DNA from 3 places in the Streptomyces sp. NPDC043726 genome. Region 1 is predicted to be linked to each of the others. Evidence: riboswitches for the same ligand, from Rfam matches in the RefSeq annotation. Region 1 holds a riboswitch; each other region holds the start of a gene.
What was found. A riboswitch is a leader RNA that binds a small molecule or an ion and turns the genes downstream of it on or off. The one in region 1 is predicted to bind cyclic di-AMP.
Positions count from the first base shown of each region.

Region 2: linked by a shared signal. The riboswitch ahead of AC068Z_RS03095 (C40 family peptidase) and the one ahead of AC068Z_RS34175 (M23 family metallopeptidase) in region 1 are both predicted to bind cyclic di-AMP.
Region 3: linked by a shared signal. The riboswitch ahead of AC068Z_RS12770 (transglycosylase family protein) and the one ahead of AC068Z_RS34175 (M23 family metallopeptidase) in region 1 are both predicted to bind cyclic di-AMP.

Region 1 is NZ_JBWKCI010000014.1:127,627-131,897, forward strand. Features, by position in the region: gene AC068Z_RS34165 (M16 family metallopeptidase) at 1-719, shown strand, start outside; gene AC068Z_RS34170 (M16 family metallopeptidase) at 716-2,104, shown strand; cyclic di-AMP (ydaO/yuaA leader) riboswitch at 2,319-2,483, shown strand; gene AC068Z_RS34175 (M23 family metallopeptidase) at 2,497-3,261, shown strand; gene AC068Z_RS34180 (GntR family transcriptional regulator) at 3,474-4,160, shown strand.
Region 2 is NZ_JBWKCI010000001.1:676,700-680,970, reverse strand. Features, by position in the region: gene AC068Z_RS03105 (hypothetical protein) at 1-202, shown strand, start outside; gene AC068Z_RS03100 (tellurite resistance/C4-dicarboxylate transporter family protein) at 180-1,190, opposite strand; gene AC068Z_RS03095 (C40 family peptidase) at 1,390-2,574, opposite strand; cyclic di-AMP (ydaO/yuaA leader) riboswitch at 2,583-2,754, opposite strand; gene AC068Z_RS03090 (ScyD/ScyE family protein) at 3,021-4,097, shown strand; gene pcrA (DNA helicase PcrA) at 4,161-4,271, shown strand, end outside.
Region 3 is NZ_JBWKCI010000004.1:97,299-101,569, forward strand. Features, by position in the region: gene eno (phosphopyruvate hydratase) at 1-711, opposite strand, end outside; gene AC068Z_RS12770 (transglycosylase family protein) at 1,041-1,736, opposite strand; cyclic di-AMP (ydaO/yuaA leader) riboswitch at 1,741-1,906, opposite strand; gene AC068Z_RS12775 (LysM peptidoglycan-binding domain-containing protein) at 2,104-3,096, opposite strand; gene AC068Z_RS12780 (cytochrome P450 family protein) at 3,481-4,271, opposite strand, start outside.

The DNA.
Region 1 (4,271 bases):
TCGGCTCCATCCCCGCCTTCGACGGCAAGCCCGCCCCGCGGGACGGCTCGCTGCCGGAGATCATCGGCGAGGAGCTGCGCGAGGTCGTCGAGGAGGAGGTCCCCGCGCGGGCGTTGATGGCCGCCTACCGCCTCCCGCACGACGGCACGCGCGCGTGCGACGCCGTGGACGTGGCCCTGACCATCCTCGGCGGCGGTGAGTCCTCCCGCCTCTACAACAGGCTCGTGCGCCGCGACCGTACGGCCGTCGCCGCCGGGTTCGGCATGCTGCGGCTCGCCGGAGCGCCCTCGCTCGGCTGGCTGGACGTGAAGACCTCCGGTGACGTCGAGGTCCCGGTGATCGAGGCCGCCATCGACGAGGAGCTGGCCCGGTTCGCCGCCGAGGGCCCGACGGCCGAGGAAATGGAGCGCGCCCAGGCCCAGTTGGAGCGCGAGTGGCTGGACCGGCTCGGCACCGTCGCGGGCCGCGCCGACGAACTGTGCCGCTACGCCGTCCTGTTCGGCGACCCGCAGCTCGCCCTCACCGCCGTGGGGCGCGTGCTGGAGGTGACGGCCGAGGAGGTCAAGGAGGTCGCCAAGGCCCGGCTGCGCCCCGACAACCGCGCGGTGCTGGTCTACGAGCCGACGGTCCCCACGGAAACCGTCGAGGAACCCACCGAGGACCTCGAGTCCCAGGCCACCGTGGAAGCAAGCGACGAGAACGAGGAGACGGCCAAGTGACCGAGCTCGCCCCGATGGAGTTCCACCCCCAGCCGCAGGCGGGCGAGCCGAAGGTCTGGGCCTTCCCGGCGCCCACGCGCGGGACCCTCGACAACGGCCTGACCGTGCTGCGCTGCCACCGCCCGGGACAGCAGGTCGTCGCCGTCGAGGTGCTCCTGGACGCCCCCCTGGACGCCGAGCCGGCCGGCCTCGACGGCGTCGCCACGATCATGGCGCGCGCCTTCTCCGAGGGCACCGACAAGCACACCGCCGAGGAGTTCGCCGCCGAACTGGAGCGCTGCGGCGCCACCCTCGACTGCCACGCGGACCACCCCGGTGTACGTCTCTCCCTCGAAGTGCCGGTCTCCCGCCTGCCCAAGGCGCTCGGACTGCTCTCCGACGCCCTCAGGGCGCCCGCGTTCGCCGACAGCGAGGTCGAGCGGCTGGTCGCCAACCGGCTGGACGAGATCCCGCACGAACTGGCCAACCCCTCCCGGCGCGCCGCCAAGGAGCTGTCCAAGCAGCTCTTCCCGGCGACCTCGCGCATGTCGCGTCCGCGCCAGGGCACCGAGGAGACCGTCGCCGCCATCGACTCCCCGGCCGTACGCGCCTTCTACGAGCGGCACGTGCGCCCCGCCACGGCCACCGCCGTGGTCGTCGGCGACCTCACCGGAGTCGACCTCGACGCGCTCCTGGCCGACACCCTCGGCTCCTGGACCGGCTCCCCGGCCGAGCCGCGGCCCGTGCCCCCGGTCACCGCCGACGACACCGGCCGCGTCGTCATCGTGGACCGCCCCGGCGCCGTCCAGACCCAGCTCCTGATCGGCCGCGTCGGTTCCGACCGGAACGACCGTGTGTGGCCCGCGCAGGTCCTCGGCACGTACTGCCTCGGCGGCACCCTCACCTCCCGCCTGGACCGCGTCCTGCGCGAGGAGAAGGGCTACACCTACGGCGTGCGGTCCTTCGGGCAGGTCCTGCGCTCCGCCCCGGACGGCACCGGTGCCTCGATGCTCGCCATCAGCGGCTCCGTGGACACCCCCAACACCGGTCCCGCCCTCCAGGACCTGTGGACGGTGCTGCGCACCCTCGCCGAGGGCGGGCTCACCGACGCCGAGCGGGACGTCGCCGTGCAGAACCTCGTCGGGGTGGCGCCGCTGAAGTACGAGACGGCCGCCGCCGTGGCCGGCACGCTCGCCGACCAGGTCGAGCAGCACCTGCCCGACGACTACCAGGCCACGTTGTACCGCCAGCTCGCCGCGACCGGCACCGTGGAGGCCACCGCGGCGGTCGTGAACGCCTTCCCGGTGGACCGTCTGGTGACGGTTCTGGTCGGGGACGCCGCGCAGATCAAGGAGCCCGTCGAGGCCCTCGGAATCGGTGAAGTCACCGTCGTGACGGCCGAGTAGACACACCCTCGGTTGTGAACGCGCGGCGACGCGCGTGTGGGGCCCTGGTGACGGAAGCGCCACCAGGGCCCCTTTATGTCCGAATTGAGGGAGAGGTTGCCTGTCTGACCTGTGGCATGCGCTACAAAAGCCGTGATCCGTTTGGGGATTGAAAGTTGCCCCGTTTAGCGTCATCCGGGCTGTCCGTCAGGCAGTGCGCCGCGACCGCGGCACCGGACAGTCATCGCCGAGTCCCCGTACGGCGCAAGCCAGGGGAGCCGGGGACCCCACCGTAGTCCCTGGGGTGAATCGGACGCCCGCGCCCAGCGCGAGGGGGTCCGTAGGAGACCTTCCTGCTCCGAACCCGTCAGCTAACCCGGTAGGCGAGAAGGAAGGAAAGGACCAGCCACTTCATGGCGTTCACCCGCGCCACCGGGAAGCACCGTCGTCCCAGCCGGATGCAGCGCACCACCGCCCGCGCGGCGGGCGTCGCGGCGCTCACCGCCACCGGCGTCGTCGGCACCCTCGCCGCCCCGGCCCTCGCCGCGGAGCCCTCCGCCGAGCAGACCGGCATCACCCCCGTCATCACCATCGGCGGCTCGATCGCCGACGAGATCGACGCCCAGGCCGCGGCCCAGCAGCAGGCCGCCGAGGAGGCCGCGGCGAAGAAGAAGGCCGAGGAGGCCGCCCGCGAGCGGGCCGCCGAGGCCGCCAAGGAGGCCCGCGAGGCCAAGGAGCGCGCCGCCCGCGAGGCCGAGCGCAAGCGCCTGAACACCTTCGTCTCGCCGATCTCCGGCTCCTACGTCTCGACCGGCTACAAGGCCGGCGGTGCCGTCTGGTCCTCCGGCAGCCACACCGGCGTCGACTTCCACGCCGCCGGCGGCACCTCCGTCCGCTCGGTCGGCACGGGCACCGTCGTCGAGGCCGGCTGGGGCGGGGCGTACGGCAACCAGATCGTCATCAAGATGCACGACGGCACGTACACCCAGTACGGCCACCTGTCCTCCATCGGTGTCTCGGTGGGCCAGACCGTCACCCCTGGGCAGCAGATCGGCCTCTCCGGCGCGACCGGCAACGTCACCGGGGCGCACCTGCACTTCGAGGCGCGCATGACCGCGGAGTACGGCTCGGACATCGACCCCGTCGCCTACCTCCGCTCGCACGGCGTGAACCTCTGACCGCACCCGCACCCGCACCCGCACCCGCACCCGCGACCGCGTCCCGGAACCCCGGCTCCCGAGCCGGGGTTTTTCGGCGTTTTCGGGGCCCCGCTGTCCAAAAAATATCCATGGATTCCGGTCCGCCGTCGGAAATTCCGAGTCATTGGAATAGAGTCGCTGAACACGCGTCAGTCGTCGACGTTTCACGGGGATTAAAGCGGAGGTCGGTCATGCGTATTCCGGCGCACTCGGTATGCACGGCGATCCGGGACGACATCGTCGCCGGTGTCCACGAGCGCGGCAGCCGGCTCACCGAGGAACTGCTCGCGCGGCGCTACGGCATCTCGCGCGTCCCCGTCCGGGAGGCGCTGCGCACGCTGGAGGCGGAGGGCTTCGTGGTGACCCGGCGGCACGCGGGCGCCTGCGTCGCCGAGCCGACCGAGCAGGAGGCCGCCGACCTGCTGGAGATGCGCACGCTGCTGGAGCCGCTGGGTGCCGCGCGGGCCGCCCAGCGGCGCACCGAGGCGCACCTGAAGGTGCTGCGCGGCCTGGTGAGGCTCGGTCAGGAGCGCGCCAGGCGGGGCAACAGCGAGGATCTGCGTTCCCTGGGCGGCTGGTTCCACGAGACGCTCGCCCAGGCCTCCGGCAGCCCCGCGCTGACCTCGGTACTGACCCAGCTGCGGCACAAGATCGCCTGGATGTACGCGGTGGAGGCGCCGGTCAGCCCCGTGGAGACCTGGGCGGAGCACGGGGCGATCGTGGACGCGGTGGCGCGCGGCGACAGCGACCGCGCGCGGGCCGTCACGGCCGCGCACACGGAGCGGTCCAGCGGCAGGCATCGGCTCAGGCTCCCGGGCCCCGGCGAGCGTGTGAGGAATTCGCAACATCCCGTAAACATGTCGGGCCCGCGTCATTAACACGCGCACCGTATACAAAGAGCAGGTAATTCGCGGGGGACTATTTCTGCTGCCCGAATTCAGAAAAGGCGAAGGGCCCGCCCGGCAATTCGGGCGAGCCCTTCAAAGGGT
Region 2 (4,271 bases), on a different contig from region 1:
CGGCGTGATCCTGGTCGGGCTGAACCAGGCGGACGACCAGACCGTCGACAACGTCAAGATCGGCGTGAAGCTGGCCCTGCTGATCGTGATCCTCGGTCTCGTCTACGTGAAGCGGGACGACGAGAAGGTGGACAAGAACCTCTTCGGCCTGGTGGGCCTGCTCACCACGGCGAACATCTTCATCGCGGTGCTGTGGACGTGAGCTCGGCGTCCGCGGTCGCGGCGGCGGCGTAGGCCCGCTCCTCCCGCACCGCCCCCACGGCGACGGCCAGCCAGGCCGCGACGGCGATCCACAGCAGGACCTCGCCGGGGGTCTCGAGCCAGGACACATCGACGGCGGTGGCCACCGACAGGGTCGCCGCCGCCGTCATGCCGAGGGGGAACACGGTCGCCCAGCGGCGGACGTCGTAGCGCAGCCGCGGCCGGACCAGCTCGGCGACGGCGAGGACGGCGTACCACGCCAGGTCGAGCACCAGCAGGGCGACGGTGACCGTGTGCAGGACGTCGTCGGCGTCCTCGTTCCACAGGTACAGCCGCGGGCCGTCGGCGGCGATCAGCTTGGAACCGGCGAGCGCGGAGATGGCCAGCGCGCCGCCCGCGACCCACTGGTCACCGGCGCCGTCCAGCACCTGGCGCGGATCGAACAGGGCGAGGGCGCAGGCGTAGAGGACGAGGCCCAGCCAGAACAGCACCAGCGCCGCGTGCGCGAGCCAGGCGGAGGACTCCGCCGCGGCGAGGACGGCGCCGAGCACCGCGAGCCCCTGGGTGGCCACACAGCCGAGGAACACCCCGCCGGGCATCGGGCGCCGCCAGTGCCGTACGACGACGTAGAGCAGGCCCGGCCACAGCAGGGCGGCCAGGGCCAGCAGGGCCTCGGCAAGGTACTGCCAGCCCAGCAGGGAGAAGCGGGTGCCGAGCACGGTCGTCGCCGCGACGGCGGTGAGCGCGGCGGGCGTGCCGGCCTCCTGCCGCCAGCGCTCCGGCTGCCGCACCAGCCGTACGACGAAGTCCCCGGCGAGGCCCAGCCAGGCGACGCAGCCCACGGCCAGGGCGATCCGGGACAGGACCTCGTAGCCGGTGAGATGCAGGCCGACCGAGATGATGCCGGTCGCCATCACCGCGGCACCGGCCGCCGGAGGACGCGGCGCCCACCAGGCGCGGAGTGAGCGAAGGGCAGAGGTGCCGGGCATGCGGCCGATGCTATGGAGCACCGGGCGCGTTCCCGGCGGGCCACGCGCGCGTGGGGCACGAAAGCACCCACGCGCGCGTGCGGTGTGGCTCCGAGGTCGGCCGCACGGGAGAGCGGGGGCTCACGCGGGGGCGCCGAAAGGGAAGCCCCCGTCACGCGGGGGTACCGGAAAGGAAGCCCCGCGCGCGTGCCGCCGTGGCTCAGGCGGGCCGGACCACGCTGTGGATCGAGCCCTCGCCGTCGTAGTAGATCGACTCCTCGCGCACGTACGTGCCGGGCTTCGGGGCGTGGATCATCATGCCGTTGCCGATGTAGATGCCGACGTGGGTGACGTCGTCGTAGAAGAAGACGAGGTCGCCGGGCTGGGCACTGGCGAGGGAGACCGTGGTGCCGGCGTTGACCTGGTCGTAGGTGACGCGGGGGATGTCCACGCCCGCGGCCTTCCAGGCGGCCTGCGTGAGGCCGGAGCAGTCGTAGGAGTCCGGGCCCGTGGCGCCCCAGACGTACGGCTTGCCGATCTGCGCGCGGGCGAAGGCGAGCGCCTTCTCGGCCTTCGTGGCGTAGGAGGAGTCCGCCGTGGAGTCGGACTCGCCGGTGCCGGTCGAGGTGGAGCCGGAACCGGTGGAGCCGGTCTCCTGCTGCTGTGCCGCCTCCGCGGCCTCCTGGCGGCGCTGCTCCTCCGCCTGCTGCTTCGCCAGCTCGGCCGCCTTGCGCGCGGCCTCCTCCTGCTTCTTGCGCTCGATCTCCGCGAGCCGCGCCTTCTCCTCGGCCGTGAGTTCGGAGAGCAGCTTTCGCGCGTCGGAGAGCTTCTTCTGGACCGTGGACTTGGCGGTCTTCAGATCGCTCTGCGACTCGTTCAGCGTCTGGAGGCTCTCGGTGGCCTCCTGGCGCTTCTTCATCGTCTCGGACTGCTGCGTGACGTAGTCGTCGACCGCTTCCTTCTGACGGCCGGTCATCCGGTTCATCAGCTGGGTCTGGTCGAAGTAGTCCTGCGGGGTGTCGGCCAGCAGGAAGGTCGCGGTGTCGGGGGCGGCGGCACCGGTGCGGTACTGCGCGGCGGCGAAGGAACCGAGTTCCTCCCGCGCGTCGTTGAGTTTCTGGGTGCGCTTGGCGACGTCGTCGAGGAGCGTGTCGACCTGCTTGCGCTGCTTGGCCGTCTTTTCCTTGGCCGCGTTGTACTTCTCGGTCGCCGTCTCCGCCTGGCGGTAGAGGTCATCGACCTTCTTCTCGACCTCTTCGAGACTCGGCTTGTCGTCCGCGGCCGGGCTGGCGTCGGCCGTCTGGGACAGCAGGGCCACGGAGGTGAGGGCCGCGGTGGCCAGGGCAGGGGTGCGTATGCCTGCTACGCGCGTACCGGCGGGACGCGACTTGCGGTGCGACGCCAAGGGAGGCGACTCCTTCCGTGCTCCGCCTACCGAGTTAGCTGTCGGGTTCGGGCGGGTGGTTAGGAAGGGTTGCCCTACGACCTCGTCCCGGTAAGGGAGTCGGGTCGATTCACCCCAATGTCGGTTGGGTCCCCGGCTCCGGTTGCCGTGGGCGGGCAACGGACTCGGCGGAGGCCGCGCGGCCCGGCGGGGTTCGCCGGTGGGGGTCGTACGGCCTGACCGGCACGGTAGCCAACTCGTGTGGCCCCTGTGAAGGTTGATGGGTGATATGCCCGATACATTTTCGTGACCTTAGGTCAGGGCATCGCGGGGCGTGGCCAATGCGGACTGATCTGCATCGACATGTACGTATTTCCTCCGGAGTGACGTCTTCCGCCCGCTTCCGGGCGCTAGCTTCCAGCCAGCCGCGGTCGTGTGAGCCGCGGTGGTGAGTAGGGGGTAAGGGCATGAGGAAGCGCACGTCACTCGTCGTCGCCACGGGCGTCGCGCTCGCCGCCACGGCGGGCGTCGCGCCCGCCGGCGCGAGCGGGGGAGGGGACGGCCGGCCGGTCGTCCGGGTGATCGCGAGCGGGCTCGACAACCCGCGCCAGCTCTCGTACGACCAGGGGAGGCTGTACGTCGCCGAGGCGGGCCGGGGCGGCGGGAAGTGCATCGGGGAGGGGCCGGAGGGGGAGACCTGCGTCGGGCTCACCTCGGCCGTCACCAAGATCTACTGGGACGGGGGCGCGTGGAAGCACCACAGGGTGGTGAAGGGGCTGCCCTCGGGCGCCGCCCCCGACGGCGGATTCGCCACCGGCGTCGACGGTGTCTCCGCCCTGTACGGCGAGGTGTGGGGCGTGGAGACCTTCGTGCCGCCGGAGGCCGGGGTGCCGGCCAGCCCGCCCTGGAACACCCTCGGCAAGCTGCTGCGCGTCGGCCACGGCAAGGCGAGGATCGCCGCCGACGTGTCGGCCGTGGAGCTGAAGCACAACCCGCACAAGGCGAGCCTGGAGTCCAACCCGTACGCCGTCCTCGCCCTCCCGGACGGCCGGAAGATCGTCGCGGACGCGGCCGGCAACGACCTCGTCGAGATCTCCAGGTCCGGCAAGGCCCGCCCCTTCACGGTCTTCCCGGACCACAACGGCCGCGAGTCCGTCCCCACGTCGCTTGCCCTCGGCCCCGACGGCAAGCTCTACGTCGGCGAGCTGAACGGCCTCACCGAGAAGCCCACCGCGCGCGTGTGGCGCGTCGACCCCTGGAGCGGCAAGATCCTCGGCTGGAAGTCCGGCTTCGGCCCGATCAGCGGCCTCGCCGTCAACGGCAGCGGCGACCTGTACGTCAGCCAGCTCTTCGGCGGCGTCGTGACGAAGGTCTCGAACGGCAGGCGTACGCACGTGAAGGTGCCGTTCCCGGCGGGCGTCGCCGTGGACCCGTACGACGGCAAGGTCTACGTCTCTGCCTGGTCGATCGCCGACCGTGACGGCACCGTCCTGGAAGGTGAGAAGACCCCGGGTGGCCAGGTCTGGAAGATCCTCGGCTTCTGAAACCGGCCGATCTCCTCAGGGTGGCGGCGGGCTGTCAGTGGGGCGCCCTAGACTCGGAGAGCGATGAGCAGCCTCTTTGACGACAGCTTCCTGGCGAATCTCCAGGCCCCTCGGGCCCACGAGGAAGAACCGCCGCCGCCCGAGGACGAGCACGCTCCGGAGCCCGTTCCGGAC
Region 3 (4,271 bases), on a different contig from region 1:
GATCTGCTCGCCGGGGGTGTAACCGGCCTCCTTGATGGCCTCGATGATGAGGTCGAGGGCGGCGCGGTTGGACTCCAGGTTCGGGGCGAAGCCGCCCTCGTCGCCGAGACCGGTGGACAGGCCCTTGGTCTTCAGCACCTTCTTGAGGGTGTGGTAGACCTCGGCGCCCCAGCGCAGCGCCTCGGAGAAGGACTCCGCGCCGATCGGGGCGATCATGAACTCCTGGATGTCCACGTTGGAGTCGGCGTGCGAGCCGCCGTTCAGGATGTTCATCATCGGCACCGGCAGCAGGTGCGCGTTCGGGCCGCCCAGGTAGCGGAAGAGCGGGAGGTCGCTGGCCTCGGAGGCGGCGTGGGCGACGGCGAGCGAGACGCCGAGGATGGCGTTGGCGCCGAGCGAGCCCTTGTTGTCGGTGGCGTCCAGGTCGAACATCGCCTGGTCGATCAGGCGCTGCTCGGTGGCGTCGTAGCCGACGAGCTCCGGGCCGATCTGCTCGATCACGGCGAGGACGGCCTTCTCGACGCCCTTGCCGAGGTAGCGGTTGGGGTCGCCGTCACGGAGCTCGATGGCCTCGAAGGCACCGGTGGAGGCACCGGACGGAACGGCGGCACGACCCGTGCTGCCGTCGTCGAGGCCGACCTCGACCTCGACCGTGGGGTTGCCTCGGGAGTCCAGGATTTCCCGGGCTACGACGACGTCGATGGACGGCACGAGCATCTCCTTCATGGGATGTGACGCTGGAAGTGCGGGGCACGTGAGCCTTGCGACTAGAGCCTAACCGCCTGAGGGACATCGGCCAGCCGACCGACCGTCCCGTGGACAAGGACAGACGGTACCCATTGTTTCTCGCCGGAACAAAGGATCCGTGAACTACGGGAGAAGAACTGCTCGTAGAAGGACCGCTCACAGAAGAAACCCCGCCCCGGTGCGTACGGGGGAACACGCACCGGGGCGGGGAGCCCGTGGGGACGGGGGTGACCCTCACGAGGCCTCCAGTATGGAGGACCCGGATAGGAGGGCCCTGTGGTTCGGCTACGGGATTACTTGAGGTGCAGCTGCTGACCGGGGTAGATCAGGTCGGCGTCCTCAACGATGTCCTTGTTGAGCTGGTAGAGCTTCTCCCAGCCGCCCTTGACGTCGTGCTCCTCGGCGATGGTGCTGAGGGTGTCGCCCTTGGTGACCTTGTACTCGCCGTCGCCCTTCTTGACCTTCTTGCCGGTCGGGGTGGTGACGGTCTTCTTGGCGGCCGGGCGCTCGGCGGAACGGGAGGCGGGCTGCTCGGTCTCACGCGGCGCCGGGGTGCTGCTCTCGGTGCTCTCGGTGCCCTCGGAGGAGCCGGAGGTGCTGGAGCCGCCGTTGTACGCGGCGCTCGACAGGCCGACGCCGCAGTGCGGCCAGGCACCCTTGCCCTGGCCCGCGAGAACCTTCTCGGCGATCTCGATCTGCTGCGCCTTGGAGGCCTGGTCGGCGGTGGAGGCGTAGGCCGTACCGCCGTACGCGGCCCAGGTGGAGGCCGAGAACTGCAGGCCGCCGTAGTAGCCGTTGCCGGTGTTGATGGACCAGTTGCCGCCGGACTCGCACTGGGCGACGGCGTCCCACTCGGAGGCGGTGGCGGCGGAGGCGTTGCCGGCCGCCATCAGCGGGGCGGCGACGGCGGCGCCGGTCACACCGGCGATGGCGATGGCGCGAGTGGCCTTGGACGGACGACGGTGCTTGCCCTTGCCGGAAAACAGCATGGATCGATCCCCTCACCGACGCCTGCGAGGTGAGCTGTCGGGTTCGGGCCGGTTGAGTTGCCCGGCCGTACACCTTTCGGCGTACGGCTCCACCCCAAGCCGCTCCGGTCAACCGACCGGCGCGGCGCTTACCTTGGGTCCCCCGCTCCTGCCTACGGCGCATGACGCGACGACTGTTCCCGTACGGCCACCGGCAGGATTCGGCGTGCGGCAGTCGGGGCCCGCTGCTTGCGAGCGGTCATGACCGTAGACAGGCGATCCGCGGAATTTCAAAGACGATCAGGGCTTCTGAGACTCATCCCACACTTTCGCCAAAGCGGACATTCGGCGCGAAGCGTGACGCGAACTGGCCCTGGTTTTCGACCGGTTAGTCCGCTACTTCAAGGGTCTGACCGGGAGTGATACGGCTGGGGTCGGGGCCGATGGCCGACTCGTTGGCGGCATAGAGCCCGCGCCATCCGCCGCTGAGGTCAAGGGAGTCGGCGATGCTCGCGAGGGTGTCGCCGGCGCGCACGACGTACGACCCGTCCGCCCCGCTCTCGTCCGCGGGCTTGCCGCGATGACGGCCGGCGCCGGTGTCGACGAGGACGGAATCGCTCCCGACCCAGAGGATGTTGTCCGAGTTGTCCAGCCCGGAGATGCCCGTGAACAGACCGTCGGCCTCGCGCGAGGGGTCACTCTCGGACGAGCCGGACGAGCCGGACGAGCCGGACGTCCCGGACGAGCCGGATGATTCGGACGAGCCCTTCGATCCCTTGGACGCGGAAGCCTCCGCGGATTCGGTTGACTTGTCCGACTTCTTCGGATTTGCCGACTCGGACGAGCCCGTCGACTCCGGCGAGCCGCTCGACGCTTCGGGCGACGCGGAGGCGCCGGGGTCCGTCTCGGAGTCGGAGTCGGCGTCCGAGTCGGCCGCGGACTCGGAGGCATCACCGCCGAGGGAGTCCAGCAGGCCGGACGAACCGGACGAGCTGGATGAGTCGGATGATTCAGACGAGTCGGGCGAATCCGCCTCTTCCTCGACGCCCGTGTCGACGCCGACCGAACCGGACTTGGGGTCCAGACCGGAGAGCGGGCCACAGGTGGGCCAGGCGGCGAGCCCCTGGTCGGCGAGGATGCGCTCGGCGACGGCTATCTGCTGGGAACGGCTGGCCTGGTCCGCGCTGTCGGCGTACGTCGTACCGCCGTACCGCTCCCAGTTCTCCTGGGTGACCTGAAGGCCGCCGTAGTAGCCGTTGCCGCTGTCCTCGCTCCAGGAGCCGCCGCTCTCGCATTCCGCGACCCTGTCCCACGTGTTGCCCTCGGCGGCGCTGGCGCCCGAGGCGCCGAGCAGCGGGATGGCGATGGCGGAGCCGGTCACTCCGGCCGCGACGATGAGAGCCGGAGCCTGGCGGGGGCGACGGTGACGACCGTTCCCGGAGAGCATGCGGGTGCCTTTCGAAGACAGCGGGGACCGACGCGGCGCCGGTGGGGCGAGGCGTCGCGTTGACGAGTGAACGTATCGGCAGACGATCACTTGTCACAAGTTAATGCCGCACAGATCACGTGAAGATCACGGACTTGAGGGTGTGTCACGTTTGACCTGACGGCACCTCAGGGGGAGGTAGGCGTGCACTCGACCGGAAGGGGGAGTTCCGGCACAGGGGGTGAACTCGGCCAAAGGGGGAGTTCAGGCACGGGGGGTGAACTCGACCAAAGGGCGAATCTCAGTCGGGGGGCGTGAACTCGACCGGGAGGGCGAATCTCAGTCGCGGGGCGTGAACTCGACCGGGAGGGTGCGCAGTCCGCGCATGATGAGGCCGCCGCGCCAGCGCAGGTCGGTGGGATCGGCGGCGAGCCGGAGGTCCGGCAGCCGGGTCAGGAGGGTGGCCAGCGCGGTCTGGCCCTCCAGCCGGGCGAGCGGGGCGCCGAGGCAGTAGTGGATGCCATGGCCGTAGCCGAGGTGCTGGTTGTCGCGCCGGGCCAGGTCGAGGGTGTCGGGCTCGGCGAACCGGGCCGGGTCCCGGTCGGCGGCGGCCAGAACGACCAGCACGGGGTCGCCGGCGGCGATGTCCTGGCCGCCGATGGTGAGCGGCCGCGTGGCGAACCGCCAGGTGGCCAGCTCGACGGGACCGTCGTAGCGGAGAAGCTCCTCCACGCCGGTCTCCAACAGGCCCGTCTCCCCCGCGGCCAGGGACCGCTGGAGCCGGGTGCGCTGCTCGGGGTGGGTGAGCAGGGCGAAGGTGCCGTTGCCGATCAGGTTGACCGTGGTCTCGAAGCCGGCGAAGAGAAGGATGAAGGCCATGGCCGCGGCCTCGTTCTCGGTGAGGTGCTCGCCGTGGTCGGAGGCGCGGATGAGACCGGAGATCAGGTCCTCGCCGGGGGCCGGCTCGGCGGGCAGCGCCTCGCGCTTGCGGTGGATGAGCTCGGCGAGATAGCCGCGCATCTTCTTCACGGACCGCGCGACACCGCCCCGGGGTCCGCCCTGGTGGCGGATCATCATGCCCGCCCAGTCCCGGAAGTCGTCCTGGTCCTCTGGGGGGACGCCGAGCAGGT